One region of the Sodalis sp. RH14 genome, then DNA from elsewhere that is predicted to be linked to it. Evidence: predicted binding sites of a transcription regulator. Region 1 holds the regulator's gene; each other region holds the start of a gene.

Region 1 (10,583 bases):
ATCCACGCCTTCCGGGCTGAATAATACCTGCCATAAATGGATATTGCGCGCGCGGAATGCCCCCGCGCAGGCATTCAGGTAATAACTGAACATACGGTAAAAACGGTCGGAGTATTTGTTGGACAGCGCCGGCCAGGCGGCGACAAAACGTTCATACCAGGCCATGAGCGTTTTGTCGTAATCAGAGCCGAAGTTATGCCAGTCTTCCATAACAAAATGCTTTTCGCTGGCATGGGCAATTTGCTGTACCGACGGCAGGCAGCCGTTGGGGAAAATATACTTATTAATCCACGGGTCGACATTCATATCGGTGATATTCGAGCCGATGGTATGCAGCAGGAACAGGCCATCCCGTTTCAGGTTGCGATCGATAACGTCGAAATAGGTGGCGTAATTCTTGGGGCCTACGTGTTCGAACATGCCGACTGAAACAATACGGTCAAATTGCATATCCAGATCGCGATAGTCCTGCAGCAAAATGGTGACATCCAATCCCTCGCAGCGCGTTTGCGCCAGCTTTTGCTGCTCGGCAGAGATAGTGACGCCCTGTACCGATACGCCATAATTCCTGGCCGCGTAGGCGGCAAGCCCGCCCCAGCCGCAGCCCACGTCCAGCAGCGTCAGGCCGGGTCGCAGCTGCAGTTTTTCGCAAATCATCTTCAGCTTATCCTGCTGGGCTTCCTCGAGGGTGGTCGCCTGTTTCCAGTAGCCGCAGGAATATTGCATATAGGGATCGAGCATCTTTTCAAACAGATCGTTACCCAAATCGTAATGTTCTTTGCCCACGATCCAGGCCCGCTTGCGCGACTGGAGGTTCATCAGCCGGGCGGCGGCAATGCGTAAGGTATCTTTTAAATGATGCGGAAGTTTATTCTCCAGACCCGCCCTGAGAACACGCTGGAAAAAAATGTCCAGCCGCTCACACTCCCACCAGCCATCCATGTAACTCTCGCCCAATCCCAAAGATCCATCCTGCAATACGCGCTTAAAAAATCCCGGATTCTTGATTCGGATATCAAATGGTCTTGAACCATTGAGTTCAATACCGGCTTCAGAGAGCAATTCATGGACGATACGGTACCAATCATTATCATGAAAGCTCAGGTCTTCAACGCACGAGGAACTCATAGCTTCTCCATCACCTTTCTTCTGCAGTGCCCCGTCAGGAAAAGCACTCACCATGCCTGCGGGCTTTATAAGAATCCACGGTTATCCGTGGTGTCTGAAGTATCACCATCAACAGAGGAATATAAAGTAAACCTTAGACTGCGACTTAGCCGGGCGCTTTATAAAAGGGTGATGTCATGTTGGAAAACACGACATACTTTTATACAAATTTATTAGACAACTCGTTATAATTGTTAACGATATTGAGTATAAGCCTGCATTTTAATTTAGACAATAGCTAACGCGCTAATGTATTTCCCATTATAACTTAATGATTTCTCGCTGAAACAATAACTCTTTGCGCAGAGATCATTATATGAAAAATCTTGTGTCCGAGGCGGACGGCGCTTTACATAGCAACAGACCCTGGAGGCGCCAGCCCGTTGCCCGGGCCTGGCGCGTGGCCTTAAGCGGGGAAGGGACCGTCTGCGACCGAACGGCGTTCAATCAGCGACGGATGGACTTCGATGGTTTTGGCGTTCTCGCGTTTGCTGGTAATCCTATCGAGCAGCATGGTAAGCGCCGCCTCGCCCAAATCCTCTTTAGGCTGATGGATGGTGGTCAGCGCCGGGCTGAAAAAGCACGAATTGCGCACGTTGTCGTAGCCGATGATAGAAATATCCTCAGGTACGCTCAGGCCCATTTCATTAATGGCGCACAGTGCGCCCATGGCCATAATGTCGCCGCCGCAGAAGACCGCGGTGGGACGCGGCGTTTGCGCCAGGATTTGTTTCATCGCCAGGTAGCCGGATTCAGGCTCGAAATTGCCTTGCACAATCCAGCGGTCGTTTAACGGGATGCCGGCCTCCGCCATGGCATGCAGATAGCCGCGGTGGCGGCCGCCGCCGGTGTTGCGCGCCAGCTGTCCGGGAATGGCGCCGATGGCGCGATGGCCGCGTTTAAGCAAATATTGCGTCGCCATATAACCGCCGGCAAAGGCGTTATCGATAATGGTGTCGGTAAAATCACGGCGAGCCTCACCCCAATCCATGACCACCATGGGGATATGCTGATATTCCTCAAGCATATCCAGCAGCGTTTCGGGATACTCGGCGCACATCACCAGCAGGCCGTCGACGCGCTTTTGCGCCAGCATCGCCAGATAGGCGCGCTGTTTTTCGAGATCATTGTGCGAATTGCACAATATCAGGGTATAACCGCGAGCAAAGCAATGGTGCTCAATCGCCTCGATAATTTCGGCGAAATAGGGCGCCTCGCTGGTGCTGGCGAGCAGGCCGATGGACTTGGTGCGATTGACCTTCAGGCTGCGCGCCACGGCGCTGGGTGAATAATGCAGTTGTTTAATGGCGTCCAGCACGGCAATTTGAGTGTCTTGCGCAACAAAACGGGTTTTATTGATCACATGCGAAACGGTGGTTGTCGATACATTAGCGCGTTTTGCCACATCTTTAATGGTTGCCATGCCTTTGATACTCCCGTACGCCCTGGCTGGAATAATGTCTGTCGAAGGCGCAAGCACTTTCCGACGCTGTGGAATTAACCGTTAATTTTCGTTCATCCCGCGCCAAAGTGAAAGTGTTAAATGTGGCGGCTACAGGTTGGGAGCAAGCTTTTTCATCGCTGTTATGGCAAACTGACGATAACTGCTCTGCGGGCCGGTGGATAAGGCCGGCGCCCTGGTTTACGTTAAGGAGATAGAATGGACAGCGATTTAAAAATGTCGTTACTGACCACGGTGTTCTCGCTGCTGGTGATTATTGTCTTCAGCTTTACCGCCGTCATGAACTGACACCCTCTCGGTTCAGATATAAAAAAGAGGAGCCTTGGCTCCTCTTTTTTTTCCGGCGCGCCTTCAGCGGATATTTTTCGGCGTGACCACCCGGCGGGCGCCCACGTAATGATCCTGCCAATAATCCTCACTCAGATAGCTGATACGGATATCGCTGCCGGTGCGGGGCGACTGGATAAAGCGACCATTGCCAAGATAGACGCCGACGTGATCCGCCGCGCCGCGATTGGAAATATGGAAAAAGACCAGGTCGCCGCTTTCCAGCTCGTCTTTCTTAACCGGCGCTGCGTCGCGCAGGTGGTACATTTCGTTGGCGGTGCGCGGCATATGGATGCGTACCACATCCTTGTAGGCGTAATAAATCAGGCCGCTGCAGTCAAAGCCGGTATTAGGCGACATGCCGCCCCAACGGTAAGGCTTGCCCATTTGGGAGAGGAGTTTATTCATGGCGGTAAGCTTGGCGGTCTGGTAGCGTTTCTTATGGCTCTCGCTCATCTTTATCGGCTGATCGTTGGCCACCAGTTCTACCGCCGCCTGATCTTTTATCATCCGGTGCCGGCCGTAACCTTTTTTATAGCCTTTTTTCGGCGGAGTGAAGGAGGCTATTTTTTTCGTCGCCGTGGTTTTTGATGCCTTGGCAAGAGGGGACGTTTTGCTTTTCTTCGCGCCGGTTTTCGCCACCGCGGGTTCCAAAGGCCGTTTCACGCCGGCTTTTTCATGCGCCGGTTCCGGCGATTTTTTAATGCTGGCTTTTTCACTGACGGCGGGCGCGCTGGCGACAGGTTTGCTTTTCTTGGCTATTTTTACCGGTTTGCGTTTGCGCCGGTCGCCGGTTTTTGCCGCCGCTGCCTGGGATTTGCGCTGATCGGCATTGACGCCGGCGCTCGGCGCGGCATGTGCCAGGTTCAAAAACAACTGGGTAAAAAGCAACACAAAAAGCGTAAAGCATAAACGCATGATAAACGCTATCCTTATGTGGCCCAAAATAGGGGGTTATCAACACCTCACAGGAATTTAAGCTATTTACCTCGTCATTGCATCATCAATTCACTACTTATTGTGTATAAACGTGAATAAGTTCGATTTTGCTGCATTTAACAGCGTTCAGCGGCGCTTTATTCAACATATTTTGAGGGTGTGCACCGAATGTTTCAGCCCGTTTTGTTCGGCGGCAGGGGGTAAAAGCCGCTACAGTGATAGTATTGCCTGTCCTACGTGGGCGGGCCGGGAGTGAATTGACGCGCCTTTACCGCGCGGGCCGGCAAAAAAACGTTTATTTGTTTAGCCGGTAGTGGCTAAAATGAAGAGACTGCGTGTAATCCCGCACAGTGCAGATAAGGCCAGATGCTGGCTTGAGGAAGCGAGACAATGACGACGATTGAAAAAATTCAGCAGCAGATAGCTGAGAACCCGATTCTTCTTTATATGAAAGGCTCGCCAAAATTGCCCGGCTGCGGTTTTTCCGCACAGGCAGTACAGGCGCTTTCCGCCTGTGGTGAGCGTTTCGCGTATGTGGATGTCCTGCAAAATCCCGATATTCGCGCCGAGTTGCCGAAATTCGCCAACTGGCCGACCTTCCCACAGCTGTGGGTGGACGGCGAACTGGTCGGCGGCTGCGATATCATTATCGAAATGTATCAGCACGGCGAGTTGCAACCGTTGATCAAAGAGACCGCGGTAAAATACAACTCCCAGGAAAACCAGACCCCTTCCTGAGTTCCCCGGGACGCCTGCGGATAACCCCCGCCCCTTGCGGCGGGGGTTTTTAACCGCCGGACGCAAGCATCGGCTAGGCGTGCTCGCCGGCGGCAGGCTCGCCGACGGGGGGAACAGGCCAGCCGCCGAGACGTTTCCAGCGATTAACCAGCTCACAAAATAATTCAGCGGTGCGTTCGGTGTCATAGAGCGCGGAATGCGCCTGGCCGGCGTCAAATTCGATGCCTCCGGCCGCGCAGGCTTTGGCCAACACCGTCTGGCCCAGCACCAGCCCGCTGAGAGCAGCGGTGTCGAAGGTGGCAAACGGATGGAAAGGATTACGCTTTAATGCCGCCCGTCCGGCCGCCGCCATAAGAAATCCGTGGTCAAACCCGGCATTGTGCGCGACGATAATCGCGCGGTTGCAGCCCCGATCCTTAATGCCTTTGCGCACCATTTTGAAAATTTCATGCAGCGCCTCGTACTCGCTCACCGCGCCGCGCAGCGGGTTGGTCGGGTCGATACCGTTAAAGGCCAGGGCTTCCGGCTGCAGTTGCGCGCCGGGAAAAGGCTCGACATGGAAATGCAGGCATTGGTCGGTGACCAGCCAGCCTTCATCGTCCATGTTGAGGGTGACGGCGGCGATTTCGAGCAAGGCGTCGGTTGCGGCGTTAAAGCCCGCGGATTCAATATCGATGACCACTGGATAAAAGCCGCGAAAACGGCCGCGAAGGGTATTTACATCATCAAGTTCAGCCATGCCTGTTCTTAATTTTTAAGGAAAACAGCCCGCATTATGGCAAATTTTAGCGCCGGATGCATGGCGAATCCGCTCCCTTCTCCCCAGGAGAGCGGATTTGGCGGGGCCGGGCTGGTACTTTATCTGCCCAGGCCCTTGCCGGCATGTTTTTGTTCAATCAACTCGATTTTATAACCATCGGGATCTTCGATAAAGGCGATAACCGTCGTGCCGCCCTTGACCGGTCCCGCTTCGCGGGTCACCTTGCCGCCGGCCTGGCGAATGCGGTCGCAGGTAGCGGCCACATCGTCAACCCCGAGCGCGATATGGCCATAGGCGGTGCCCAGCTCGTAGCTATCGACGCCCCAGTTATAGGTCAATTCAATCACCGCGCCTTCCGTCTCCTCGGTGTAGCCGACAAAGGCCAGGGTGTATTTGTACTCCGTATTTTCGCTGGTGCGCAGTAGGCGCATTCCCAGTATTTTTGTATAAAAATCAATTGATTGCTGTAAATCGGTGACGCGGAGCATGGTATGAAGCAGGCGCATGATATCCTCTATAGACAATGACGACGGTTTATCCATCGCCTTTGGTGAGATCGTGGTTTAACAGTATATCCCAGACCTTCGGCGCGGTGGAGGAGAAATACTCCTGCCTTGCTTGCCCTGGCGGCCGGAGAACCGCGCGATTTCCCCCGGGCAAGCGATTTTTGCCGTCATAAGCTTGCCAGCCGGTGAAATAACGTCTTCAATAAAAGTTAAACAGGAGGGCACGTGCCGGAACAGCTTGAGTTTTTCATCATAACCAGTCCTTGCCGCGGCGTCTGCCAATCCGATGACCGTGGCTTTTGCCGTGGCTGCCTGCGCTCCCGCCAGGAACGTTTCGACTGGATCACGATGAACGACGGCCAAAAGCGCGAAGTGCTGCGGCTATGTCATCAACGCTACCTGCGCCAGCTGCGGGCCGGCAAGAGCACGCCCGCTGAACCCGCAGGTCCGGAACAGCCCTCGCTTTTTTAACACCCCGCAGGCGTGCAACCTTATTCCACTGAGTATCTTGAACGTCGGGATGGCGATTATCACAACCCCGGCACTCATAGTTAATTATTAATATGCACGCTAATAACTTGTTATTTATATATTGTTATTACATTATTAGACCGAATACATGACATAATGATATTTGTTATGTCTTCATTTAACTTAAATTAACAATAAATCACGATGAATGACAATAATAGTGATACAGTCATGAATAATCCGCTTGGCATACTATAGGCGTTGATGTGAGAATGCCGGGGCAACCAGTGCCAGGGACGGATTATATGAGGTTTCCAACGCTTACCCTATACTAAGCGGAAAGTTTTACGCAATGAAGGGCCGCAACCCTCGTCAAGGCTGACGACCGGCAAGGAGTAATGCGCTCAGCGGTGCTGTCCCATATTTCAAAGGAACAACATGGGTATTACATCTAGCTCAACTTAACTTCAACCTTATTCATATATATATATTTGTAATTTGCCATTCCACCCATTAGAATGGATGGGAATCCAGGGAACAAGCTTAATCAGCTTAATTATAAGGAGAGAGAATTGGAATCGCCATTAGGATCTGATTTGGCGCGACTTGTTCGTGTTTGGCGCGCTTTGATTGACCATCGCTTAAAACCGCTAGAACTGACACAAACGCATTGGATCACGTTGCATAATATCTGCCAGCTTCCGCCGGAGCAGTCGCAAATTCAGTTGGCAAAGGCTATCGGCATTGAGCAGCCCTCATTGGTTCGTACGCTTGATCAGCTTGAAGAGAAAAAGCTGATCACTCGCCATACCTGTGCGAACGATCGGCGGGCGAAACGTATTAAATTGACGGAGTCCGCAGAGCCCATCATCAAAGAAGTGAACCATGTCATCAATAGTACCCGGGATGAAATCCTGACGGGTATTTCAGAGCAGGAGATTCATTTTCTGAGTAATATGATTGCACGGCTGGAGAAGAATATCCTCGAGCTTTATAATAAGTCCTGACATAGCGTGGTTCAACGACATGTTCTCTATAAAAAACCGGCAAATAGCGCCGGTTTTTTTATGCCAAGGTTTTTCGCCTGCGCCGCTGCGTTATGCGGCGGGGCGGTAATTAACGCGGAGAAACCGTCACGTTGCGCCCGTTGCTGGCGATAGCCACGCGTTGTCCTACGCTGAACCGCGTATTTCCTTGTTTTTGCACCACCATGATAGTATTGCCGTCGTCTTTGCGCACTTCAAGTTCCACGCCCTGCGAACGGCTGGCGGCGCTGGTGACGCCCTGTCCCGCCACGCCGCCCGCCACCGCGCCGGCGGCCGTAGCCAGGTTGCGGCCGGTGCCGCCGCCGAGGGTATTGCCGAGGAACCCGCCCAAGACCGCGCCGCCGATGGCGCCGATAACGTTTGAATCCTCTCCGCCCTGGATTTGTACCGGCCTTACGCCTACCAGCGTACCGTACGTCACGCTTTGTACCTGTTTAGCCTCATTGGCGGAATAGACATCACCGGAAAGACTGTTGTTGCTGGCACAGCCCGCCAGCGTCAATCCAGCCAGGGTGACCACGAGCAAACGTTTCATCATTGAAAAACTCCTGTTATACGCCGTTCGTCAAGGCAAACCGAGACAGAACAAATGCCAATGTTGTTGCAATCGTCAATAGTATCTGTTTCCAGGCGCTACTTCGATAGCCTACTGTAGTCGATAATATTGTAGAATTCATAAACAATGAATCAACGGACCTCTTTTCTTAATTATAGCAATGATTTTAACGCTAAGCTTTTGCCCGCCAGGTTATTTTATTGTAACAACTTCCAAAATTTGACGGCTTTTCATAGCCTGATTCATCAAACCTGTTTAACGTAGACATCCGGAATCGATAAATGAAATTTTTGCGAAGGAAAAGGGCAGGCCAATGAGAACAGGTCGCTATGTAGGCGTAATGTCCGGAACCAGCCTTGACGGCGTGGATGTGGTGCTTGCCGCCATCGACGAGCATACCGTGGCGCAGCAATACAGTTACGGGCATCCCATACCACAGGAGCTCAAACACCAAATTCTGGCCATATGCCAGGGACAATCCGTGACCTTGTCACAGGTGGGGCAATTGGATACCCGCCTGGGCATACTTTTCAGCGAGGCGGTGCTGGCCATGCTAGAGAGCGCCGGCGTGGCGGCGCACGAGATCACCGCCATCGGCAACCATGGACAAACCGTCTGGCATCAGCCGGACGCCGAGGCGCCCTGCACGATGCAAATCGGCGACAATAATCGCATCGCCGCCCTGACCGGCATTACCACCGTGGGGGATTTCCGCCGCCGCGATATGGCCTTCGGCGGCCAGGGCGCGCCGTTGGTGCCCGGTTTCCACCACGCGTTGCTGGCGCATCCCGGCGAGCGGCGCATGGTGCTCAATATCGGCGGCATTGCCAATCTGTCGTTATTGCTGCCCGGCCAACCGATCCGCGGCTACGACACCGGTCCCGGCAATATCCTGATGGATGCCTGGGCCTGGCGCCACCAGGCCGTTCCTTACGATAAGGATGCGGTCTGGGCCCTGGGGGGCAAGGTGCACCAGGGGCTGCTGCAGCAGTTGCTGGCGGACGGTTATTTTGCCCAGCCGGCGCCGAAAAGCACCGGCAGGGAATATTTTAACCTTGGCTGGCTGACGTATCAGCTCACCCATTTCGTGCCGATACCGCCCCGGGATGTGCAGGCGACGCTGCTGGAATTAACGGCCATGAGCATTGCGGAACAAGTGCTGCTATCGGGCGGCTGCGAACGTCTTCTGGTCTGCGGCGGCGGGGCGCGCAATCCGCTGCTGATGGCCCGGCTGTCCGCGCTGTTGCCCGGTATGGAGGTCAGTTCCACCGATAAATACGGCGTGAGCGGCGATGATATGGAAGCCCTGGCCTTTGCCTGGCTGGCCTTTCGCACTTTATCGGGTTTGCCGGGCAATCTGCCGTCGGTTACCGGCGCCAGCAGGGAAACGCTGCTGGGGGCCATTTATCCGGTATAAAGGTTTGCGTCCCCGCCGCCGCGCTTTTCAGACAGGTCCGCTTCAGCGGCGCGGCCGGGTTGATTAAGGTGGCCAGGAGCCGCGGCACGACGCGCGGCCCGGACGACCTATCCCGCCGCATGACGGCGGCGTAAACCAAGGGGAAACTATGATTAATCGGCTTATTATATTTGCCTGTGTGATTACCGTTACCGCCTGTAGCCAGTTCAATCGCGGCCCGGGCGAGCAAACGCTGCGTTATCAATGCGGCACCACGCCGCTGACGGTACGCCAACGCACGGAACCGGCGCAGGTCAGTTTTATTCTCGACGGCAAACAGCTTAACCTGCCGCAGGTGATGTCCGCCTCCGGGACGCGCTATAGCGATGGGCACTACACGTTCTGGTCGAAAGGCCCGAACGCGTTTGTCGAACGCGAAGGTAAAGTCATCATAAACGACTGTATTATCGCCGGTTGAACGGTGCTAAATGATTGAGATTTTTAGCCACGCGGCGCACAATAACGCCCTGGCCCGACGCAGAATATCACTATGACTGAACAAAAAATCGATATCGCCGCTTTGCGCCGCGAATATACCCGCGGGGGCTTGCGGCGCGCGGATCTGACGTCTGAACCGCTGACTCTGTTTGAGCGCTGGCTGCAACAGGCCTGCGAGGCGCAGCTTCCCGACCCCACCGCGATGTGCGCGGCGACGGTGGATGAATACGGCCAGCCCTATCAGCGCATGGTGCTGCTCAAGCATTTCGACAGCCGCGGCATGGTGTTTTACACCAACCTCGGCAGCCGCAAGGCCGGGCACCTGGCGCATAACTCCCGCATCAGCCTGCATTTTCCCTGGCATGCGCTCGAACGCCAGGTCATGGTGCTGGGACGCGCCGAGCGATTGTCGCTGGTGGAAGTGATGAAATATTTTCACAGCCGGCCCAAAGACAGCCAAATCGGTGCCTGGGTTTCCCGTCAATCCAGCCGGATATCCGCGCGCGGGGTGTTGGAAAGCAAATTTCTCGAGTTAAAGCAGAAATTTCAGCAGGGTGAAGTGCCGTTGCCCAGTTTTTGGGGGGGATACCGGGTGAATATTGATACAATGGAATTCTGGCAGGGTGGCGAGCACCGGCTCCATGACCGGTTTATCTACCAGCGCCGGGACGAGGGATGGGCGATAGACCGTCTGGCGCCCTGACGCCGCCGGCACAT
Region 2 (10,583 bases), 1.3 Mb from region 1:
GTATGCCGCGGCTGCGGCACAACTCGCCGAGCGCGGCGATATCCTGTATCACGCCGATTTCGTTGTTGACGTGCATGATGGACACCAGGATGGTGTCGGCGCGCATGGCGTCCTGCACCTGTTGCAGCAGAATAATACCGTTGCGCTGCGGCGCCAGGTAAGTGACCTCGAAACCCTCGCGCTCAAGCTCGGCGCAGGTATCAAGCACGGCTTTGTGTTCGGTTTGACTGGTGATGATATGGCGGCCTTTCCCTTGGTGAAAGGTGGCCGCGCCTTTGATCGCCAGGTTATCGGATTCTGTCGCGCCGGAGGTAAACACGATTTCGCGCGGGTCGGCGCCCACCAGCTCGGCTATCTGGTTGCGCGCAATGTCCACCGCTTCTTCGGCCTGCCAGCCAAAACGGTGCGAGCGGGAAGCGGGATTGCCGAAAGTACCGTCCATGGTGAGATACTGCATCATTTTTTCAGCCACACGCGGATCGGCTGGCGTGGTGGCGGAATAATCCAGGTAGATCGGTAGTTTCATTGCTCATATGCCCCTGAAACACTGCGTATATCGCAGCCGTCGTATTTCTGCTTATGCGCGCAGATTAACGTTAATGGTTTCCTGTATACGTCCGTTGGCGGTAGCGGTGCGGCGGATATCGTTGTTTTGCCGATCGGCCACGTCCAGGACTTCTTCGTTATTGACCAGTTCGGCCAGAGAGATATTATTGAGGAAATCACTGATGCGCACGCTGAGATCGCGCCACAGGGTGTGGGTCAGGCAGCGTTCGCCGTTTTGACAGGCTTCTTTTCCCTGGCAACGGGTGGCGTCGACGGATTCATCGACCGCGGTGATAATGGCGCCGACGGCAATCTGATCCGCCGCCTTGCCCAACAGATAACCGCCGCCCGGTCCGCGCACGCTGGCCACCAGGTCATGCTTGCGCAAGCGGGAAAACAGCTGTTCGAGATAAGAGAGGGAAATGCCCTGGCGTTCGGAAATTTCAGCGAGGGGAACTGGCCCCTCGTTGGAATGCAGCGCAACGTCGAGCATGGCGGTAACCGCATAACGGCCTTTGGATGTCAGTCTCATAATGGTGGTCCCGGTGGGTGAAATATCGTAAAAGTCTGCCATTCCTGACTAATTTAGTCAACTATTTAACCAACCGTTTTACTCAAGTATTCCCGTCCGATATCACAGTGTCCCGTCATGAGACCTATGCTGTTGCTCGATGGAGGTCAGGATGCCGCGCAATATATGCAGCTCCTGGCTTTCCGGCCGGGCGCGGGCAAACAGGCGGCGCAGCTTGTTCATCACCTGCCCCGGATGCGCCTTGCGGATAAAACCGGTCTGGTCCAGCACCTGCTCCAGATGCTGGTAAAACCGTTCCAGCTCATCCACCAGCGGGTAAGGCGACGGTTCGTGGTTTTCCGGCACGCCGGCCTGCTGGCGCTCGAGAAAGGCAATGCGCACCTCATAGGCCAGGATCTGCACCGCCATCGCCAGGTTTAAGGAACTGTACTCCGGATTGGCCGGGATCTGCACATGAAAATGGCATTTTTGCAGTTCGTCGTTGGTCAGGCCGACGCGTTCGCGGCCAAACAGCAGCGCCACGGGCGCATGCTCGCCTTCCTGCACGCATTTCACGCCGCATTCGCGCGGCTCCAGCATCGGCCAGGGCAAGGTGCGCGAGCGGGCGCTGGTGCCGACTACCAGGCTGCAGCCGGCCAGGGCCTCGTCCAGGGTATCGACGAGGGTGGCGTTGCCGATGATGTCGCTGGCGCCGGCCGACAGGGCAATGGCCTGCGAATCGGGTTTCGTCAGCGGATTGACCAGATACAGGTTGCTTAATCCCATGGTTTTCATGGCCCGGGCGGCGGAACCGATATTGCCGGTGTGGGAAGTTTCAACCAGGACGACGCGGATATTGTGCAGCATAGACTTTCAAGGCAAAGGAATTATGGTCAATAGTTTATCACAGCCGTAGGCATATTGCTGGCGCTCTGCTATAATCTGCGCCGTTTTAGTTCTTTAACATCTTAGTGGACGATATCCATGCATCCGATGCTCAACATCGCCATTCGCGCTGCGCGAAAGGCGGGTAATTTAATTGCCAAACATTATGAAACCCCCGATGCCGTCGAAGCCAGCCAGAAAGGCGATAATGACTTCGTGACCAACGTCGATCGCGAGGCGGAACGTTTAATCATCGAAGTTATCCGCAAATCTTATCCCCAGCACACCATCATCAGTGAAGAATGCGGCGAACTGGCAGGCGAAGACCCCGATGTACAATGGATTATCGACCCACTGGATGGCACCACCAATTTCATCAAGCACCTCCCGCATTTCGCCGTGTCCATCGCCGTGCGCATTAAAGGCCGCACCGAAGTGGCCGTGGTCTACGATCCCATGCGCAACGAACTGTTCACCTCCACTCGCGGCCAGGGCACCCAGCTGAACGGCTATCGCCTGCGCGGCAGCACCTCCCGCGATTTGGAAGGGGCGATCATCGCCACCGGTTTCCCGTTTAAGCTAAAACAGCACTCCGCCACCTATATGAACCTTGTCGGCAAGCTGTTCAAGCAATGCGCCGATTTCCGTCGCAGCGGTTCCGCCGCGCTGGATCTGGCCTATGTGGCGGCCGGCCGGGTAGACGGTTTTTTTGAAATCGGCCTGAAACCCTGGGACTACGCCGGCGGCGAGCTGCTGGTGCGTGAAGCCGGCGGCCTGGTCACCGATTTTGTCGGCGGCCATAACCATCTGGTCTCCGGTAACCTGGTGGCGGGCAACCCGCGCGTGGTCAAGGCCATGCTGGGCGCGATGCGCGAAGAACTGAGCGATGCGTTAAGGCGTTAAGCGCCATCAGCTTCACTGGCTGAAAGGCCGGATGCCGATCGTTGGCGCATAGTGCGCGCCGGCGAAGAGTACCGCGCCGGCAACGATCAGCGCCATGCCGCCGGCGAGGGATAATGCCGCCCAGGCGGCAGCGCGCGCAGCGCCGCCTGCGTGCCTGCGAGTCAGGTGTTCGGCATAACGGCGCCCGAAAAATACCAGCAGCGATACCAGCAACAACGTCAGCGACGTCCCCGCCGCCATCACCAGCGCCGACAGCACACCCCACAGATAAACCCCCAGCACCTTGGCAAACAGCAGCACCATTACCGCCCCGGAACAGGGACGCACGCCCATGGCCAGCACCACCGCCAGCCGGGTACGCCAGCCCTCCGCAGAGACCAGCTCCTCATCGCCGGGCAGATGGCGGTGGCAGCAGCCGCCATGATGGTGATGATCGCCCGGCCCGCCGCTCCCGGAAGGCAAATAAGTCAGCCGGGGATAACACGCCAGCGGCAGGGCCCGCCCGCGGGTAGCGTAGCGCCGGCTCAGCGTCCGCCATAGCCGCAGGGCCGCCCGGCGGCACAGCAGTACGCCCGCCAGGATCATCAGCAGATAACCGGCCCGCTCCAGCCACGCTTCGCTCAGATGCAGAATCCCGGAAGAGAGCCGCAGCGCCACCAGCACCAGCGTCACCAGCGCAATCGCCATGGCGCCCTGCAGCAGCGAGGCCGCAAGCGTCATCGTCAGGCTGAGTTTTAAGCGCGCGGGATGGGTGGAAAGATACGTGGTGATAACCACCTTGCCATGTCCCGGGCCGACCGCGTGCAGTATGCCGTAGGTTAGGCTGAACAGCAGCAGGGCGCCGCCGTATCGCCCGGGATCACGCTGCACCTGCTGCATCAGCTGGGCCAGCTGCTGATGCAACTGACGCTGCCACTCGATGCTTAGCGTCATGATGTTGGCCCAGTGCAACGATATCCAGCCCAGCGCGCCCAGCAACGCCAGCAAAAACAACCAGAACGGCCACAGGCTGAACCAGGGATTGGCCGCGGGCCCCGGCGCTTGGCCGGTTCGCATCCTTAATGACATTGCAGCGTCACCCGCTGGGCAAACTGTTTGCCCAGCGCCATATCGACGTCCGGCGCCGCCGCTTTATCCAGCGACAGCGCATAGCGCTGCAGCGCCGCGTTGGGGGCGGGGGTCATCAGGTCGATGGCGCACCGCGCGGCCAAGTCCGGCGGCAGGCTGACGGCGTGTTTATCCGCATAGGTCATATCGACAAAATAGGTAGGATCAAAGGTGGAAAACACGATGGGCGCCCCTTTCAGCTCCGGCGGATGCGCCAGCGGCAGCACAAATACCAGCCGCGCCTTGAGTCCATTGCGCTCCAGATGATATTCCGTGGGCAGGTTTTCAAATTTCACCGCCTTGCCGTCCCGGTACACTTCCGTGAAATAGTGCTGGCCCAGCACATTGGCCATAATCTGCGCCGCCAGCTTTTTCCAGATCACCGAATCCGGTTTGGCGTCGCCGGCGTCATAAAATACATCGGCTGAGGTGATCTCATCCATGGTCCAGGTCATCTTCAGCCCGGTAAGCCGCTCGTCTTGCGCCAGGATGTCTGTTTTCATATCGATAAAACTATGTGGATGAGCATATACCGGCCGGCAAAAACCACCGGCGACGGCCAGAAACAATCCGAGGGGCAATCGCCGGCATGGCGTATTACCCCTGTCTTTACCCATGTTGCCACATAACATTTTGCCGTCCTGTTATTCCCCGGGAAGATGCTAGCGGAAATCCGGAACGCGCCGCAAGACATTTTCGGTCAACTTTGCATAACCGGCGGAACGATTAGGAAGGCTAAAGTGTGACCGGGCTTAAAGCCCGCAAACAAAATAGGCTGTAATCTCACTTAGGGAAATTGTTTCGCTATTATTAGCTGTATTCCTTAACGTAAGGGCATCACATCTATGAGCCTGAACACCCCAGAGGTGCCAGCGCTTTCAGGTCCACAACGCCGTAGCCATTTGCTTTTGATGCTTTTTGCGCCCGTGCCGTCATTGTCATTGGCCGCCCTGGCCCGTTATAACGGCGAGGATTTGCCCACGACACGGCGCGATCTGGCTCATATAGAGAGCGAGATCCGACGCATATACCATCTTCAGCTGATTGCGCATCATGACGGCAGCTACCGGATCGAAGGCACAATCCTGAACCAGCGCCTATGCCTGATAGAAGGCATGCGCCGGGCCTTACGCCTGTGCGCGGACAAAGTAACCCGCTATTTCCTGCCGTTGCAGGAACAGCTCTGGTCCCAGGCTCCCGCCGCTTTTCAGGCAAGCGCGCTACAAATAGACGAACTGGTTGAGCGGTTCACGGTGCTTATCGATCGCCCCGCCGCCCCGTATGACCGGGCTTTTCTCGCGATTTATCTGCGCTATATCCTTTGTCAGTGCCCGTTGGCCGATCATCCTGAATTCAACCAGCATCAGCAGCAGTGGCTGCGGCAAAAAGCCGAGTATGCCGCCGTGACGGACATGTTCCGCCATTGGCCGGTCCCTCCCGCCGAACTATTGTGCCTGACGCTCCTGTCGCGGATGCTGAAAACCCCGCACCGCGCCCGTTCGCCTTCCGGCGAGGACCGGCAGTTACTGCACGAGGTGGAGGAACTGGTCAAACGCTTCGAGCAACTGGCCGGCATGAGTTTCAATGAGCCGGAAATGCTGGCTGGCCAGCTGTTTTCACATCTCAGCGCGGCCCTGGAACGCTGTCATTTTCACGTGGGCATCGACAACAGCCTGCAAATGGAGGTGGAGGAGAAATACCCGCGGCTGCTGCGCACCGCCAAGACGGCGGTTATGCCGTTTGAGGCCGCCTATCGCATTCGTTTTTCACGCGAAGAGATGGGATTGATTGCGGTCATTTTTGGCGCCTGGCTGATGCAGGACAATGATTTGCAGGAAAAACAGGTGGTGATCCTGACCAAAAGCGGCGGCGAGCAGGAGAAGTTGCTGGAGCTGCAGATTCGCGAGTTAACCCTGCTGCCCCTGAATATTAAATTCCAGGCGCTGGCGGAATTCCAGGCGCAAGGCGCGCCGAAAAACACCGTTCTGGTGGTGACCTCGTTCGCCATGCCGCTGCCGCTGTTTTCCCCGCCGTTGATGCTGGTGCGCCTGCCGCTGGCGCAAAGCCAGCAAGAGCGCATCCGCCAGCTTTTGGAAACCCCGGGCACGGCCGGCAACTGCTGAGACAGATTCACACCGAACGCAAAGCAGACGCGTTAAAGGGAATGCGTGCCGATGGGGGGCCGAATCGGGCGTGGTTTTCACGCCCGCCCGAGCGCCCCATGGCACGATAGGCCCGCCAACACGATATTCAAACCAGACGTATCAACGTGAGCGCGGGCCTGGGGGGCTATCAGGCATAAACCGGATAGCGCGCGCAGATATCCAGCACTTTCTTTTTAGTGCGCTCGATAACCGCTTCGTCATGGATGCTGTCCAGAATATCGCAAATCCAGCCGGCCAGCTCGCGCACCTCCTGCTCGCCGAAACCGCGCCGGGTGACCGCCGGCGTGCCGATACGGATACCGGAGGTGACAAACGGACTTTTAGGATCGTTTGGCACGGCGTTCTTGTTCACGGTGATATTCGCCCTTCCGAGCGCGGCATCGGCTTCTTTACCGGTCAGGTTTTTGTCCACCAGGTCCAGCAGGAACAGATGGTTATCGGTACCGCCGGAAACAATGTTGTAGCCGCGTTCCAGGAACACCGCCACCATGGCCTTGGCGTTCCTGGCCACCTGCTGCTGGTAAATACGGAACGCCGGCTCCATCGCTTCTTTCAGCGCCACCGCCTTGCCGGCGATCACATGCATCAACGGCCCGCCCTGCCCGCCCGGGAAAACGGCGGAATTGAGCTTCTTATACAGTTCTTCGCTGCCGCCCTTGGCCAGGATCAGGCCGCCGCGTGGACCGGCCAGGGTTTTATGGGTCGTGGTGGTCACCACATGCGCGTGAGGCACCGGGTTCGGATAGACATCGGCGGCGACCAGGCCGGCCACATGGGCCATGTCGACAAACAGGTAAGCGCCCACTTTATCGGCGATTTCACGCATCTTAGCCCAATCGACAATACCGGAATAGGCGGAAAAACCGCCGATAATCATCTTCGGCTTATGCGTTTCGGCCAATTGCGCCAGCTCCGCGTAATCGATATGGCCGCTCTCATCAATGCCGTAAGGAATGATGTTATACAGTTTGCCGGAAAAGTTAACCGGCGAACCATGGGTCAGGTGACCGCCGTGGGCCAGGTTCATGCCCAGCACCGTATCGCCGGGCTGCAACAGCGCGGTATAGACGGCAAAGTTGGCCTGCGACCCGGAATGCGGCTGCACGTTGGCATAATCGGCGCCGAACAGCTCCTTGGCGCGATCGATGGCCAGCTGCTCGACGATATCGACAAATTCGCAGCCGCCGTAATAACGCTTGCCCGGATAACCTTCGGCATATTTATTGGTCAACTGGGAGCCTTGAGCCTGCATGACGCGCGGACTGGTGTAGTTTTCCGAGGCAATCAGTTCAATGTGCTCTTCCTGGCGCACCACTTCCTGCTCCATTGCCTGCCATAATTCGGCATCATAATCTGCAATGTTCATATCACGCTTTAACATCCGCTTCTCCTGGCTCAGCTGGCATCGCTGTGGGGTGAAAAAAAAGATTGTAAGAATCCGTTGACGCTATGGCGATAGTGTAAACTTTTTTGCCCCTGCTCCGATAGGGCCCGCGCCGGTTTTTAAGCAAACGATTCCGTCGCCGCGCGCCCATAAGGGCGGGCACGCGCGGGTCGCAAGGGGATTGGGATTTTTTTTCATGCCGGCGGGGAATTTTTTCATGACCACGGGACTCCCCGCCCAGCGGTATATGCCGCGGGCGCGGGAATAACGGCGGGCGTCAGATCGCTTCTTCGTCCTGCTCGCCGGTGCGGATACGCACAACGCGCGCAACGTCGAAAACAAAGATTTTACCGTCGCCGATTTTACCGGTCTGGGCGGTATGCATGATGGTATCGACGCAGCTGTCGACGATATCATCGGCCACCACCAGCTCGATTTTTACCTTGGGCAAAAAATCCACCATATATTCCGCGCCGCGATAAAGCTCGGTATGGCCTTTCTGGCGCCCGAAGCCTTTCACCTCGGTGACGGTCATGCCGGTGATGCCGACTTCCGCCAACGCCTCGCGCACATCGTCCAGTTTGAACGGTTTGATAATTGCATCGATTTTTTTCATCGTAAAACCTTTTTCAGGCAGCCCGGCGACGCCGGCCGCGCAGCATGGGTAAAAAGAGAGCCAACTTAGGCTTTAAAGTCGTTAGCGTCCAGCTCGTGACGAGACAAAAGCTTATAAAATTCAGTGCGGTTACGTCCGGCCATACGCGCCGCCTGGGTAACGTTACCTTTGGTGATCTGCAATAATTTACGCAGATAATGTAATTCAAATTGCAATCTGGCCTCAACAAACGTCGGCAAGACGGTATTTTCCCCCTCCAGCGCCTGCTCCACCAGCGCTTCGCTGATGACCGGGGCCGACGTCAGGGCCACACACTGTTCTATCACGTTAACCAGCTGACGTACATTGCCAGGCCAACTGGCCGCCATCAGACGTTTCATGGCATCGGTGGAAAAGCTGCGTACAAACGGCTTATGGCGCAGCGCCGCCGCCCGCAGCAAATGATTGGCCAGCACCGGGATATCCTCGGCACGCTCATGCAGCGCCGGCAATTTCAGGCTGACCACATTCAGGCGGTAATACAAATCTTCGCGAAACCCGCCTGCGGCCATCACCTTGGGCAGATCGCGGTGGGTGGCGGAAATGATCCTGACGTCGATATCCACATCCCAATTGCTGCCCAGCGGGCGCACTTTGCGCTCCTGCAGGACGCGCAACAGCTTGACCTGCAAGGATAGCGGCATATCGCCAATCTCGTCCAGGAACAGCGTCCCGCCCGCGGCCGCCTGGAACAAACCCTCCCGGCTGCTCACCGCGCCGGTAAACGCCCCTTTGGCATGCCCGAACAGCTCCGACTCCAGCAACTGCTCCGGCAACGCGCCGCAGTTAATGGCGATAAAAGGATGTTTGGCGCGGGGGCTGGCGGCATGGATCGCCTGCGCCAGGATCTCCTTGCCGGTGCCGCTCTGGCCGTTAATCAGCACGCTGACATCCGACTGCGCCACCATTTTAGCCTGCTCCAGCAGCCGCAGCATGAGGGGGCTGCGGGTGACGATTGACTCGCGCCAGCTGTCGTCGCCCGCCGGCATCGACAGTTGCAGGGCATGATCGATAGCCTGGTATAAGGCATCCCTGTCGACGGGTTTGGTCAGGAAACTGAACACGCCTTTTTGCGTGGCGGCTACCGCATCGGGTATGGAACCATGGGCGGTCAGGATGATCACCGGCATGCCGGGCTGATGGCGCTGGATCTCGCCGAACAGCGCCAGCCCGTCCATTTCGTCCATGCGCAGATCGCTTATCACCAGATCGATTTTTTCCCGCGCCAGCACGCGCAGGGCGTCCTGGCCGCTTTCGGCGGTGGTGACGGTAAATCCTTCGCTGGTCAGGCGCATGCCCAGCAGTTTCAGCAGGCTGGTATCATCGTCGACCAATAATAAATGGGCGGTTTGATGTTGGCTCATTATTTACCGGTTCCCTGTTGTGGTCCGGCGGCGCCACGGCCCGCGGCGGCGTCCGGCGCGTCGTTATCGTCGTTGTCGGGCATATCCGGCGACAGCTGCTTGCGGGAGGATAACCGCTGCTCGATTTCCGTCAGGTTCTGCAGTTTGCGGGTGGTCACGTCCAGCTTACGCTGCAGCTCCATCTGCTGGATGCGCAGCATGTCTATCTGGCTGGCGCTGGTTTCCTGCTGCCGCTGGCTGCGGCTGCGCTCCTCCGCCAGCATCAGGCGCAGCGCCTGTTGTTGGCGCCACATTTTAAACAGCGGATAGATCGTCGCGGGAAATTGGGAACGGAATTCCAACAGGTGCTGATAAGACTCGCGCCGTTCAATCACGCTGATGCCGGCTGAATTGAGCAAAATACTCTGCCTGAAGGCGTCATGCCAGGTCTCGCCCGACTGATGCCCGGCTTCGGCGCGCGCCTGGGTGGGCGTTATGCGTTCGGCGCACTGCATGGCGCGCAGCCAGTAGCCGGGGTCGGCCAGGGTGGATTCTGCGTCGGTTTGCCAGAGTTCGTTGCATTCGGCGGCGAAACGGTTCGGCGGCGAGACCTGCTGCACCTGGGCCGTGGAAGAGCCGGCCACATCGCGGTGAGCGGGATAACCATGGCATCCCGCCAGCAGCACGGGCAGCAGGCATACCGGCCTGAACAGCCCGCGTATTGATGCCGGCGGCAAGGAAAAGCGAATCAGGCGATTAAAGCTTAGCGTCAATCTGCCCATCGCCGGTGCGGTACGTAACATCATTATTATTCATTCTCGGCGGTTAAGGGTAATTCTATCCGAAAGCAGACCCCGGCATACTCCACCGTCACCAGGTTAAGCTCGCCGTTCATCCTGCGGATACAATCACGCGCGATGCTTAATCCCAGGCCGCTGCCTTTAACCGCGCCCTTGCGTTGAACGCGGCCCTGGTAAAACGGCTCGAAAATCATGGTTTGCTCCGCCGGCATGATCGGCTCTCCGCTGTTGGCGATGTCCAGGATAAGGCGACCGGACGAAGTGCGGCTGCGGATCCAAATGTT
Region 3 (10,583 bases), 390 kb from region 1:
CAGCGCATCAATAAATGAAATGCGCCGCCCGTGAGGCTTGCGCCGCCGTTTTATGCCGCCGGCGGCGCCTTGTCCGTCAGGGACAGGATAAAGGTATACTCCATGGCAATACCTTCGTAGCCTTTGAAACGCCCGGATTTGCCGCCGTGTCCGGAGTCCATGTCGGTACACAGCAGCAGCAGATTGTCGTTGGTCTTCACCGCCCGGAGTTTCGCCACCCATTTGGCCGGCTCCCAATACTGCACCTGGGAGTCATGTAAACCGGTGGTGACCAGCAGATGCGGGTAAGGCTGGGCGCTGACCCGATCATAGGGACTGTACCGCTTGATATAGTCGTAGTAGTCTTTTTCCTGCGGATTGCCCCACTCGTCATATTCTCCGGTGGTCAGCGGTATGCTGTCATCAAGCATGGTGGTAACGACATCCACGAAGGGCACCTGGGCCACCACGCCTTTAAACAGATCCGGCGCCATATTGATCACCGCGCCCATCAGCAGGCCACCGGCGCTGCCGCCCATGGCAAAGGCTTGTTTTTCGTCCCCATAGCCGTTAGCCAGCAGATGCCGGCTGACGTCGATAAAGTCGTTAAAGGTGTTGAGCTTGTTGAAGAGCTTGCCGTCTTCATACCACTGCTGGCCTAATTCACCGCCGCCGCGGATATGCGCCAGGGCGAAGACGAATCCGCGGTCAAGCAGGCTCAGCCGGCTGGCGCTGAAATCAGGATCCATGCTGCTGCCGTAGGAACCATAGCCGTAGACCAGCAGCGGATTTTGCCCGCGCTGGAACAGATCCTTGCGATAGACCAGCGACACCGGCACCTCGACGCCGTCGCGGGCGGGAACCCATAGTCGCTCGCTGCGGTAGTGCTCGGCGTCGAAATTTTTCACCTGCGACTGTTTCAGCAGCCGGCGCTCACCGGTATCCATATTCAGCTCAAACAGCGTGGTCGGCGTGGTCATGGAGGAATAACCATAGCGCAGCCACGCGCTATGCGGATCGGGATTATAGGCCAGCCAGGTGACATAGGTGGGGTCGTCAAAGGCGATGCCCTTCTCCTCCCCGGTCTGCCAATGGATCTGCCGCAGGCTGGTCAGGCCCTGGTGGCGCTCCTCCACCACCAGCCAATCGCTGAATAAGGTAAAGTTTTCCAATACCACATCGTCCCTGGCCGGGATCACCGTTTGCCACAATTTTTCATCGCCCGTTTCGCAGCGGTAGAGGGCGAAATTCTTGCCTTCGCGGTTGGAGCGGACGTAAAAATGGCCCTGGAAGTGATCCAGCGAATACTCATGGTCATGGCGGCGGGTCAGGAATACCTGCGGGCTGGCCTGGGGATCGTCGGCGTCCAGCAGCAGGATCTCGCCCGACGTGGTGCTGCCCAGCGCAATAATAATATAACGTTCCGACGTGGTTTTATGCACGCTGACATAAAATGTGTCGTCTTTTTCCTCATACACCAGCTCATCCTGCGCCGGCGAGGTGCCGACCCGGTGACGGTAGACCTGGTAGGGCAGCAGCGTTTTTTTATGCTTGCGCACGTAGTAGAGGATCTGTGAATCGCTGGTCCATTCAAAACCCGACGAGGCATCCTCGAGCACTTCCGGATACCACGAATCGCGGGCCAGGTTCTTGAAACGAATGCCGTACAGGCGCCGTGACAGAAAATCCTCCGCCGCCGCCATGATGGCGTTATCCGGACTGATCTCAAGCGCCCCCATGGTATAGAACTCGCTTTGCGCCGCGCGCTTGTTGCCGTCAAGCAGGATCTCCCATTCGGCCGTTTCGGGCAGATCGGCGCGCTGGCGGGTATAGATGGCGTACTCATTGCCTTGCTCATAGCGGCTTTGGTAACGATAACCGCGCCGGACGTAGGGTACCGAGCGATCCTGCGGCGGTATGCGCTCCACCATTTCGGTAAATAAGCGGTGGCGCAGCTCCTCATGGCCCTCCATCATGGCTTCGCCATAGGTATTCTCTTGGGCCAGGTAGTCCAGCACGGCGGGGTCTTCACGTTTGTCGTCGCGCAGCCAGTAATAATCATCGACGCGTGTCTCACCATGCACGGTCAGGTTATGCGGTCTTTTTTCAGCTATTGGGGGAAATCTCATACGCACCCTTCCTTATTTCTCATAAGAAACAGAGTGGCACGAATATGCCGGGTTGCCAAGCGCAGCCGATTTTATCGCCTGCGCCGGCAACGGGGGGTCAGCGTGGCGGGACGGCGGTTATCTGGGCTTTAAGCTGTTGTTCGAGGCCGGTTTTTACGTCATCAGGAATTTTCAGCGCCAGCGCCAGCGCATCCATATAGCTTCTTTCCATAAAATGATCGACGTCGACCACCGCGCAGCTGAGGTAATAGATCTCCAGGGCCTCGTCCTCGCCGTGAATATCCTGCGCCAGGCGCGCCGGGTCCAGCGGCTGGGCGATGGCGTCCTGGACCAGATGCTCCACATCCTCGCCCAGTCCCAACTGCTGCAGGTTGTCCCGAATGGCCCGTTGCTCATGGTCGTCGATGTGGCCGTCGGCCTTGGCGGCAAAGACCAGGGCCGTCACCAGCCGCTGCGTGCGACGGTCGATGGGCGTGGGAGGCTGGGTAAACTGCGCATCGTGCTGATGGGTTTCGCGCACGCGTTTTTTATATTGGTCCCACAGCACCGCGCCTATCGCGGCGCCGCCGCCGATAAACAGGGCGTTCTTGCCCACCGCGCCCATCATCTTGCGTGACGATTTATTGGCCACCAGCAGGCCGGCCAGCCCGCCAAGCGCGCCGGGCGCCAGCAGGCCCGCCAGGTTGCCGCCCTGATCCCCCGGCCCGCCCTTTTGCTGGACCAGGGTCTGGATTTTCTGCAGCCACTGATTCATTGCCGTTCCCCTTTAGGTGGTGTATGCCGGACGGTGCCCGGCGCCACATGTCCTAACCTAGCGGATATTGTGTCAAGTTGTTAAAAGGGTTTGCAAAGATAGCGTGGCCGCCGATGTCCGGACGCGCATTTCACGCCGCGCGTCCGGCAGGGAGTGTTATTGCTGGAGGGAATAACTTATTTCACCTTTTTCACAATCAAGGTTCACAGCATAGGCGCGATCGGCGGTTTGCCCGCGAATTTTCAGCGGCGCCTGCCAGTTGTCGCCGTTGCCGGTGATATCCTCGGGGTTGACCTGGGCGACAATGGTATCGCCGCCCAGGGCCTTTTTATCGTCGTCGGTGTGGGGAAAGCGATTCTGGGTGTAGTCCTGTTTAATCAGCTCCGCCACCTGGGGGGCGTTGAGATCGGGACAGGCCGCAACCTTATACGTCTTCCCGGGCTGGCTTTTTTTGGCCGGTTCCTTCGCCGTCGGCGTTTTATTATCGGCGGCGGCCGGCGCGGCTTCCGCCTTGGCCTTCTCCGCCGGGGCCTTTTTAGCCGGCGCCGGTTTATCGGCGGCCGGGGGCTCCTCCGGCTGTTTTTTAACCGGGGCGGCGGCCGGCGGCGTTGCCGGGGCCGGCGCGGCGTCATTAGCCGGCGGTGTCTGTGCCGGAGCGGCGTTATTCGCCGGCGCCGGGGCGGCGGTGCCCGGTTGCGTATTCTGCGTTTGTCCGGCGGGCTGCTGAGTGGTGGACGCGCCTTCCGTGGACGTTTGCGAGGCGGCGGCCTGCCCAGCCGCCTGCGGTGTTTGATCTTCCGCGGCCGCGAGTGACGGCAGCAACATGCCGATGACGATGACGCCTAACAGGCCGATTCCCGTTTTATGCATAAAACCTCCACTTGTTCTGATTATCCGTTCTCAAGGTATTGAATGATAATAGCCGGTTAAAATTACGTTGAGAACGGGAATTATACGAACTATAACAAAAGCCGGGCGTTTTTGGCGGCGTCCAGGCCGATTCCCACGTCCTGCTCTCCCCTCTTCGTACCGGCGCTGCTGCACGCGCAATCGTTTTCGTTTATACTGCGCGCAATTTTTATCAGGTCAGGGGAAAGCGGATGTTAATCATAGGCACGGCGTTACGTCCCGGCGCCACGCGGGTCATGCTGCTGGGCAGCGGTGAATTGGGCAAAGAGGTGGCGATTGAGTGTCAACGGCTTGGCGTCGAGGTGATTGCCGTCGATCGTTATGCGAACGCCCCGGCGATGCATGTCGCCCATCGCGCGCACGTCATCAATATGCTGGACGGCGATGCGCTCAGGGCGGTGATTGAACTGGAACGGCCCGATTTTATCGTGCCGGAAATCGAAGCCATCGCCACCGACATGCTGGTAGCCCTTGAACATGAGGGCCATCATGTTGTGCCCTGCGCGCAGGCCACGCGCCTGACCATGAACCGCGAGGGCATCCGCCGCCTGGCGGCGGAAACGCTGGGCCTGCCCACTTCCGCCTACCGTTTTGCCGCCGACCGCGCCGGGCTGGACCAGGCGGTATCGGCAATCGGATATCCTTTGATTATCAAACCGGTGATGAGTTCGTCGGGTAAAGGCCAGAGCCTGGTACGCGCGGCCGCCGGCCTGGACGCGGCCTGGAACTATGCGCAGCAGGGCGGCCGCGCCGGCGGCGGCAAGGTGATTGTCGAGGGCCTGGTCCCCTTTGATTTTGAAATTACCCTGCTTACCGTCAGCGCCGTCGATGGTATCCATTTCTGCGATCCCATCGGTCATCGCCAGGAGGACGGCGATTACCGGGAATCCTGGCAGCCGCAGCACATGAGCGCGGTGGCGTTGCAACGGGCGCGGGATATCGCACAACAGGTCGTGACCGCCCTGGGCGGCCGCGGATTGTTCGGCGTTGAGCTGTTTGTGCGCGGCGACGAGGTGATATTCAGCGAAGTGTCGCCGCGTCCGCATGATACCGGCATGGTGACCCTTATCTCCCAGGATCTGTCCGAATTCGCCCTGCATGTGCGCGCCTTCCTCGGCCTGCCCGTCGGCGCGATCCGCCAGTACGGCCCGGCGGCGTCGGCGGTTATCCTGCCGGAGCTGACCAGCAGCGACGTGCGTTTCAGCGGCCTGGAGCAGGCGCTGAAAGCGCAAACGCAGATCAGGCTGTTCGGCAAGCCGGAAATCGGCGGCAAGCGCCGTCTTGGCGTGGCCCTGGCCATGGCGCAGACGGTGGAAGAGGCGGTAAAGGATGCCAAAGCCTGTGCCGCGGCGGTCAAGGTCAGCGGCTGATGCGCCAGGCCTGAACCAAAAAAAAGCTCCTCTTGCGAAGGAGCCCTTATTACCTGCCTGAATGGCGGGAGCGGATGCGCGCCGGCTTAAAGCTTGGCGCCGGCCACCGCTTCTTTAGCCAGTTCGGTGATGCGCGCATAATCGCCCGCTTCCAGCGCATCGTTAGGCACCAGCCAGGAACCGCCGATACACAGCACGCTTTTCAGCGCCAGGTAATCACGGTAGTTCTTCGGTGAAATGCCGCCGGTGGGGCAGAAACGCACCTGCGAGAACGGACCGGCAATCGCTTGCAGCGCCTTGACGCCGCCGTTGGCCTCGGCCGGGAAAAATTTGAACTCGCGCAGGCCGTAATCCATACCGAGCATCAGTTCGGAAACAGTGGCGATACCCGGTATCAGCGGAATGGTACCCGCGACGGCCGCTTTCAGCAAGGGTTCGGTCAGGCCAGGGCTGATGGCGAACTGCGCGCCGGCAGCGGTCACTTCCGCCAACTGCTCGACATTGGTCACGGTGCCCGCGCCGACGATGGCCTCGGGCACTTCTTTGGCGATGGCGCGGATGGCGTCCATCGCGCAGGGGGTGCGCAACGTGACTTCCAGTACACGCACACCGCCGGCGACCAGCGCTTTGGCTAAAGGAACCGCGTGTTCCAGCTTATTGATAACGATAACGGGTACTACCGGGCCTGAGGTCAGGATAGTTTCCGCGCTTGTTTTCCAATGCTTCATGACTTGCTGTCTCCGTATGAACATCATCACCGCGTGTTTAAGGCGTGGCACGCCAAAACACCGGGCTAAAAATTACCGGCGCGGGATCAACCCGGCACCGGTGGGGAATGCGGTGTTATTCAAACTCGTTCCAGGAACGGCCGTCCCGGGTAATCATGGCCACCGAGGCCACCGGCCCCCAGGTGCCCGCCTGGTAAGGCTTGGGCGCGTCATTGTCGGACGCCCAGGCTTCCATAATGGAATCCACCCAGGTCCAGGCCTCTTCCACTTCGTCGCGGCGCACAAACAGCGCCTGGATGCCGCGCATGGTTTCCAGCAGCAGCCGTTCGTAGGCATCCGCCAGATGTTCCTGGTTAAAGGTTTCACTGAAACTCAAATCCAGCTTGGTGGTTTGCAGGCGATGCTTATGATCCAGCCCCGGCACCTTATTGAGGATTTGGATATCCATGCCCTCGTCCGGTTGCAGGCGGATGGTCAGCTTGTTCTGCGGCAATTCCTGGTAGGAGTCGCGGAACAGATTCAGCGCCGGGTTCTTGAAATACACCACCACTTCGGAACATTTGGTCGGCAAACGCTTGCCGGTGCGCAAATAGAACGGCACGCCCGCCCAGCGCCAGTTGTCGATATCCACCCGGATAGACACAAAGGTCTCGGTATGGCTGGCCTTGTTGGCGCCCTCCTCCTCCAGGTAGCCCGGCACTTTCTTGCCCTGTACAAACCCCGCGGTATACTGGCCGCGCACCGTGGTATCGCGCACATTGGTGTGATCGATAGGCCGCAGGGAACGCAATACCTTCACTTTTTCGTCGCGGATGCGATCGGTGGTCAGATCGGATGGCGGCGACATGGCGATCATGGTCAGGATCTGCAGCAGATGGCTTTGGATCATGTCGCGCATCTGGCCGGCTTTATCGAAATAGCCCCAGCGACCCTCGATGCCCACTTCTTCCGCCACGGTGATCTGGACATGGTCGATAGTCCGGTTGTCCCAATTGCTGGCGAACAGGGAATTGGCAAACCGCAGCGCCAGCAGGTTGAGCACCGTTTCTTTACCGAGATAATGGTCGATGCGGTAAACCTGGCACTCTTTGAAATATTCCGCCACCTGATCGTTAATCACGCGCGAAGAGGCCAGATCGGTACCCAGCGGTTTTTCCATCACTACCCGGCTCGGCTCTTTATTCAGGCCGGCCTGGCCCAGGCCCTGGCAGATGGCGCCAAAGGTATTGGGCGGCATGGCAAAATAGTTAATGGTCACCCGGGCCTGCTGGTCGAGTTTTTCACCCAGCCGGTTGAAGTGCTTGGTCTCGTTAACGTCAAGGTTACAGAAATCCAGGCGGCCGCTGAGCGTTTTCCAGAGCTTCTCGTCGATGGTTTCCTTCATGAAGGTTTCCAACGCTTCGCGTACCACCTTGGTATAGGCTTTCACGTCCCAGTCAGCACGGCCAACGCCGATAATGCGCGTCTCCGGATGAATGGAGCCGGCTTTCTCCAGCTGATATAGCGAGGGCAGCAGTTTGCGCCGTGCCAGATCGCCTTTGGTGCCGAAAATCACCAGATCGCATGCCTGGGCTATGGATGTTACCGCCATGTTCCTCTCCTCGTACAGGATGTTTGTAATTTTATTACATTTTAAATGGTTTTATTTTGATGCCGGCCAAAAGAATGCCAAAAAAACCGCGTGTAAACGCTTTTTTTCACCATTAATCACACCATGTCCGCCATGAAAATGTAATTTATTAACAGTTTTGTCAATACATTACACTTCTGAAAGTTAGACACAGCTCATAGTCTGGCAAAAAACCTGCCGTGCCGGTCAGATTAACTGCCTTTGCACCGCGCGTCGTAGTATATTTCATCAAATCGGTAATGATTTCTCCTTTGTGTGAAATCGGTTAAACCCATGAGCTATTAACTTATGAACATGCTGGAAAAAATTAACAGCCATATGGAATTGCTGAGTAAATCCGAGCGTAAAGTGGCGGACGTGATCCTGGCCTCGCCCCAGACCGCCATCCATTCCAGCATTGCCATACTGGCCAGGATGGCCGACGTCAGCGAGCCTACCGTCAATCGTTTTTGCCGCCGCCTGGATACCAAAGGCTATCCTGATTTTAAATTACATCTCGCCCAGAGTCTGGCTAATGGTACACCTTATGTAAACCGTAATGTCGATGAGAACGACGGGGTCGATTCCTATACTGTAAAAATTTTTGAATCCACCATGGCCAGCCTGGAACAGGTCAAAACCCGTCTGGACATCAGCGCCGTCAACCGGGCGGTGGATTTGCTGACCCAGGCGAAAAAGATTTCCTTCTTTGGCCTGGGCGCGTCCGCGGCGGTCGCCCATGACGCCATGAATAAATTTTTCCGCTTTAATATTCCCATCGTGTATTCCGAGGATATCGTCATGCAGCGCATGAGCTGCATGAATTCCAGCGAAGGCGATGTCGTGGTGCTGATATCCCATACCGGCCGGACAAAAATGCTGGTGGACCTGGCGCGGCTGGCGCGGGAGAATGACGCTACCGTTATCGCCATCACCTCCGAATACTCGCCCCTGGCCCATGAAGCCACGCTAACCCTGGCCCTTGATGTGCCGGAGGATACCGATGTCTTTATGCCCATGATATCGCGTATTGCCCAATTAACCCTGATAGATGTCCTGGCCACCGGGTTTACCTTGCGCCGGGGTGCGAAATTCAGGGATAACTTGAAGCGGGTCAAGGAAGCTTTACGGGAATCGCGCTTTGATAAAGCCGATTCAGCAGCGTATAAATTTGATTAATATCGTAAGATATGAACAATAACCCCTCATGGCAGCCCAGGCTACACCGGGCCGGTTCAAAGATGGGGAACGTCTCAACACAGCCGGACTGGCGGCAACGGGCGGCGATATCCAACCGCTGCCTGATAGTACCGCCGGTTTCGATGTTTTCGCTACACCAATAATGCCCAAGTCAACGGAGTTATCCATGTCCAGACGGCTCAGAAGAACCAAGATTGTAACCACCCTGGGGCCAGCCACTGACCGCGACAATAATCTGGAAAAAATTATTGCCGCCGGCGCCAATGTGGTTCGCCTTAATTTTTCCCACGGTACGGCGGAAGATCATTTCAATCGGGCCAACAAAGTACGTGAAATCGCCGCCAAGCTGGGACGACACGTGGCCATACTCGGCGATTTGCAGGGGCCTAAGATTCGCGTATCGACGTTCAGGGAAGGCAAGGTGTTCCTGAGCGTGGGCGATAAGTTTCTCCTTGATGCCAACTTGGGCATCGGCGAAGGCGATCGGGAAAGCGTAGGCATCGATTATAAAGGCCTGCCCGGTGACGTGGTGCCCGGCGATGTCCTGCTGCTCGACGATGGCCGCGTACAGCTAAAGGTGCGTGAAGTCCAGGGCATGAAGGTCTTTACCGAGGTGACCGTCGGCGGTCCGTTGTCCAATAACAAGGGCATCAATAAAATGGGCGGCGGCCTCTCGGCGCCGGCACTGACCGAAAAAGACAAGGCCGACATCATCACCGCCGCTAAAATCGGCGTGGATTACCTGGCGGTCTCCTTCCCGCGCACCGGCGAGGATTTGAACTATGCGCGCCGCCTGGCCCGCGACGCCGGCTGCAATGCCAAGATCGTCTCCAAGGTAGAGCGCGCCGAGGCGGTGGCAAGCGACGAGGCCATGGATGATATTATCCTCGCCTCCGACGTGGTGATGGTGGCACGCGGTGATCTGGGGGTGGAAATCGGCGATCCGGAACTGGTCGGCATCCAGAAAAAATTGATCCGGCGCGCCCGCAAGCTCAATCGCGCGGTGATTACCGCCACCCAGATGATGGAATCGATGATCACCAACCCGATGCCGACCCGCGCCGAAGTGATGGACGTGGCCAACGCGGTGCTGGACGGCACCGATGCGGTAATGCTCTCCGCCGAAACCGCGGCCGGGCAGTATCCGGCGGAAACGGTGGCGGCCATGGCGCGGGTGTGCCTGGGCGCCGAAAAAATCCCCAGTATCAATGTGTCCAAACATCGCCTGGACGTGCAGTTTGATAATATTGAAGAAGCGATTGCCATGTCCAGCATGTACGCGGCCAATCATCTCAAGGGGGTCAGCGCCATTATCACCATGACCGAATCCGGCCGCACGCCCCTGATGATGTCGCGCATCAGCTCAGGCCTGCCTATTTTTGCCCTGTCCCGGCACGAGCATACGCTCAATCTTACCGCGCTCTATCGCGGCGTCACGCCGGTATATTTTGACAGCGACGGCGACGGCGTGGCCGCGGCCACCCATGCCGCCAACCTGCTGCGGGATAAAGGCTTCCTGATGTCGGGCGATCTGGTCATCATCACCCAGGGTGATGTGATGAGCATGGTGGGCACCACCAATACCAGCCGCATCCTGCTGGTGGAGTAATACCAGCCGCCCATGGCATGCTGTGCCCGCCAACCCCGAGCTCGACGCAGACGGGTTAAGGGAGAGCGTGCCAATGGGGTCGAATCGGGCGTGGTATTTCCGCCCGACCGAGCGCCCCATGGTGCGGTAGGCCCGCCAACCCCGAACTCAACGCGGACGGGTTAAGGGAGAGCGTGCCGATGGGGTCGAATCGGGCGTGGTATTCCCGCCCGACCGAGCGCCCCATGGTGCGGTAGGCCCGCCAACCCCGAACTCAACGCGGACGGGTTAAGGGAGAGCGTGCCGATGGGGTCGAA

Evidence for each region. The regulator PurR, encoded in region 1, represses purine synthesis genes. The targets are predictions, from matches to a motif close to CANGCAAACGTTTGCNTG.
Region 2: glyA (serine hydroxymethyltransferase) is a predicted target of PurR. The motif match lies at 7,622-7,639, and genes of this name have one in related genera.
Region 3: purT (formate-dependent phosphoribosylglycinamide formyltransferase) is a predicted target of PurR. The motif match lies at 3,906-3,923, and genes of this name have one in related genera.

What each region holds. Positions count from the first base shown of each region.
Region 1 covers NZ_CP178739.1:2,923,974-2,934,556, forward strand. Annotated here, with positions in the region: gene cfa (cyclopropane fatty acyl phospholipid synthase) at 1-1,128, opposite strand, end outside; gene purR (HTH-type transcriptional repressor PurR) at 1,574-2,590, opposite strand; gene ACL2XQ_RS13350 (YnhF family membrane protein) at 2,828-2,917, shown strand; gene ACL2XQ_RS13355 (NlpC/P60 family protein) at 2,981-3,874, opposite strand; gene ACL2XQ_RS13360 (Grx4 family monothiol glutaredoxin) at 4,286-4,633, shown strand; gene rnt (ribonuclease T) at 4,707-5,372, opposite strand; gene gloA (lactoylglutathione lyase) at 5,492-5,899, opposite strand; gene ACL2XQ_RS13375 (DUF1289 domain-containing protein) at 6,125-6,370, shown strand; gene slyA (transcriptional regulator SlyA) at 6,943-7,377, shown strand; gene slyB (outer membrane lipoprotein SlyB) at 7,487-7,954, opposite strand; gene anmK (anhydro-N-acetylmuramic acid kinase) at 8,286-9,389, shown strand; gene ACL2XQ_RS13395 (MliC family protein) at 9,538-9,846, shown strand; gene pdxH (pyridoxamine 5'-phosphate oxidase) at 9,919-10,569, shown strand.
Region 2 covers NZ_CP178739.1:4,267,436-4,278,018, forward strand. Annotated here, with positions in the region: gene ACL2XQ_RS19400 (IscS subfamily cysteine desulfurase) at 1-526, opposite strand, end outside; gene iscR (Fe-S cluster assembly transcriptional regulator IscR) at 578-1,078, opposite strand; gene trmJ (tRNA (cytosine(32)/uridine(32)-2'-O)-methyltransferase TrmJ) at 1,181-1,924, opposite strand; gene suhB (inositol-1-monophosphatase) at 2,042-2,845, shown strand; gene ACL2XQ_RS19420 (nickel/cobalt transporter) at 2,858-3,901, opposite strand; gene ACL2XQ_RS19425 (DUF1007 family protein) at 3,904-4,569, opposite strand; gene csiE (stationary phase inducible protein CsiE) at 4,798-6,075, shown strand; gene glyA (serine hydroxymethyltransferase) at 6,245-7,498, opposite strand; gene glnB (nitrogen regulatory protein P-II) at 7,779-8,117, opposite strand; gene glrR (two-component system response regulator GlrR) at 8,183-9,520, opposite strand; gene ACL2XQ_RS19450 (two-component system QseEF-associated lipoprotein QseG) at 9,520-10,305, opposite strand; gene ACL2XQ_RS19455 (sensor histidine kinase) at 10,308-10,583, opposite strand, start outside.
Region 3 covers NZ_CP178739.1:3,308,994-3,319,576, forward strand. Annotated here, with positions in the region: gene exoX (exodeoxyribonuclease X) at 1-14, shown strand, start outside; gene ACL2XQ_RS15060 (S9 family peptidase) at 51-2,108, opposite strand; gene ACL2XQ_RS15065 (tellurite resistance TerB family protein) at 2,206-2,862, opposite strand; gene ACL2XQ_RS15070 (YebF family protein) at 3,019-3,732, opposite strand; gene purT (formate-dependent phosphoribosylglycinamide formyltransferase) at 3,963-5,141, shown strand; gene ACL2XQ_RS15080 (bifunctional 4-hydroxy-2-oxoglutarate aldolase/2-dehydro-3-deoxy-phosphogluconate aldolase) at 5,228-5,869, opposite strand; gene zwf (glucose-6-phosphate dehydrogenase) at 5,985-7,460, opposite strand; gene ACL2XQ_RS15090 (MurR/RpiR family transcriptional regulator) at 7,788-8,657, shown strand; gene pyk (pyruvate kinase) at 8,845-10,287, shown strand.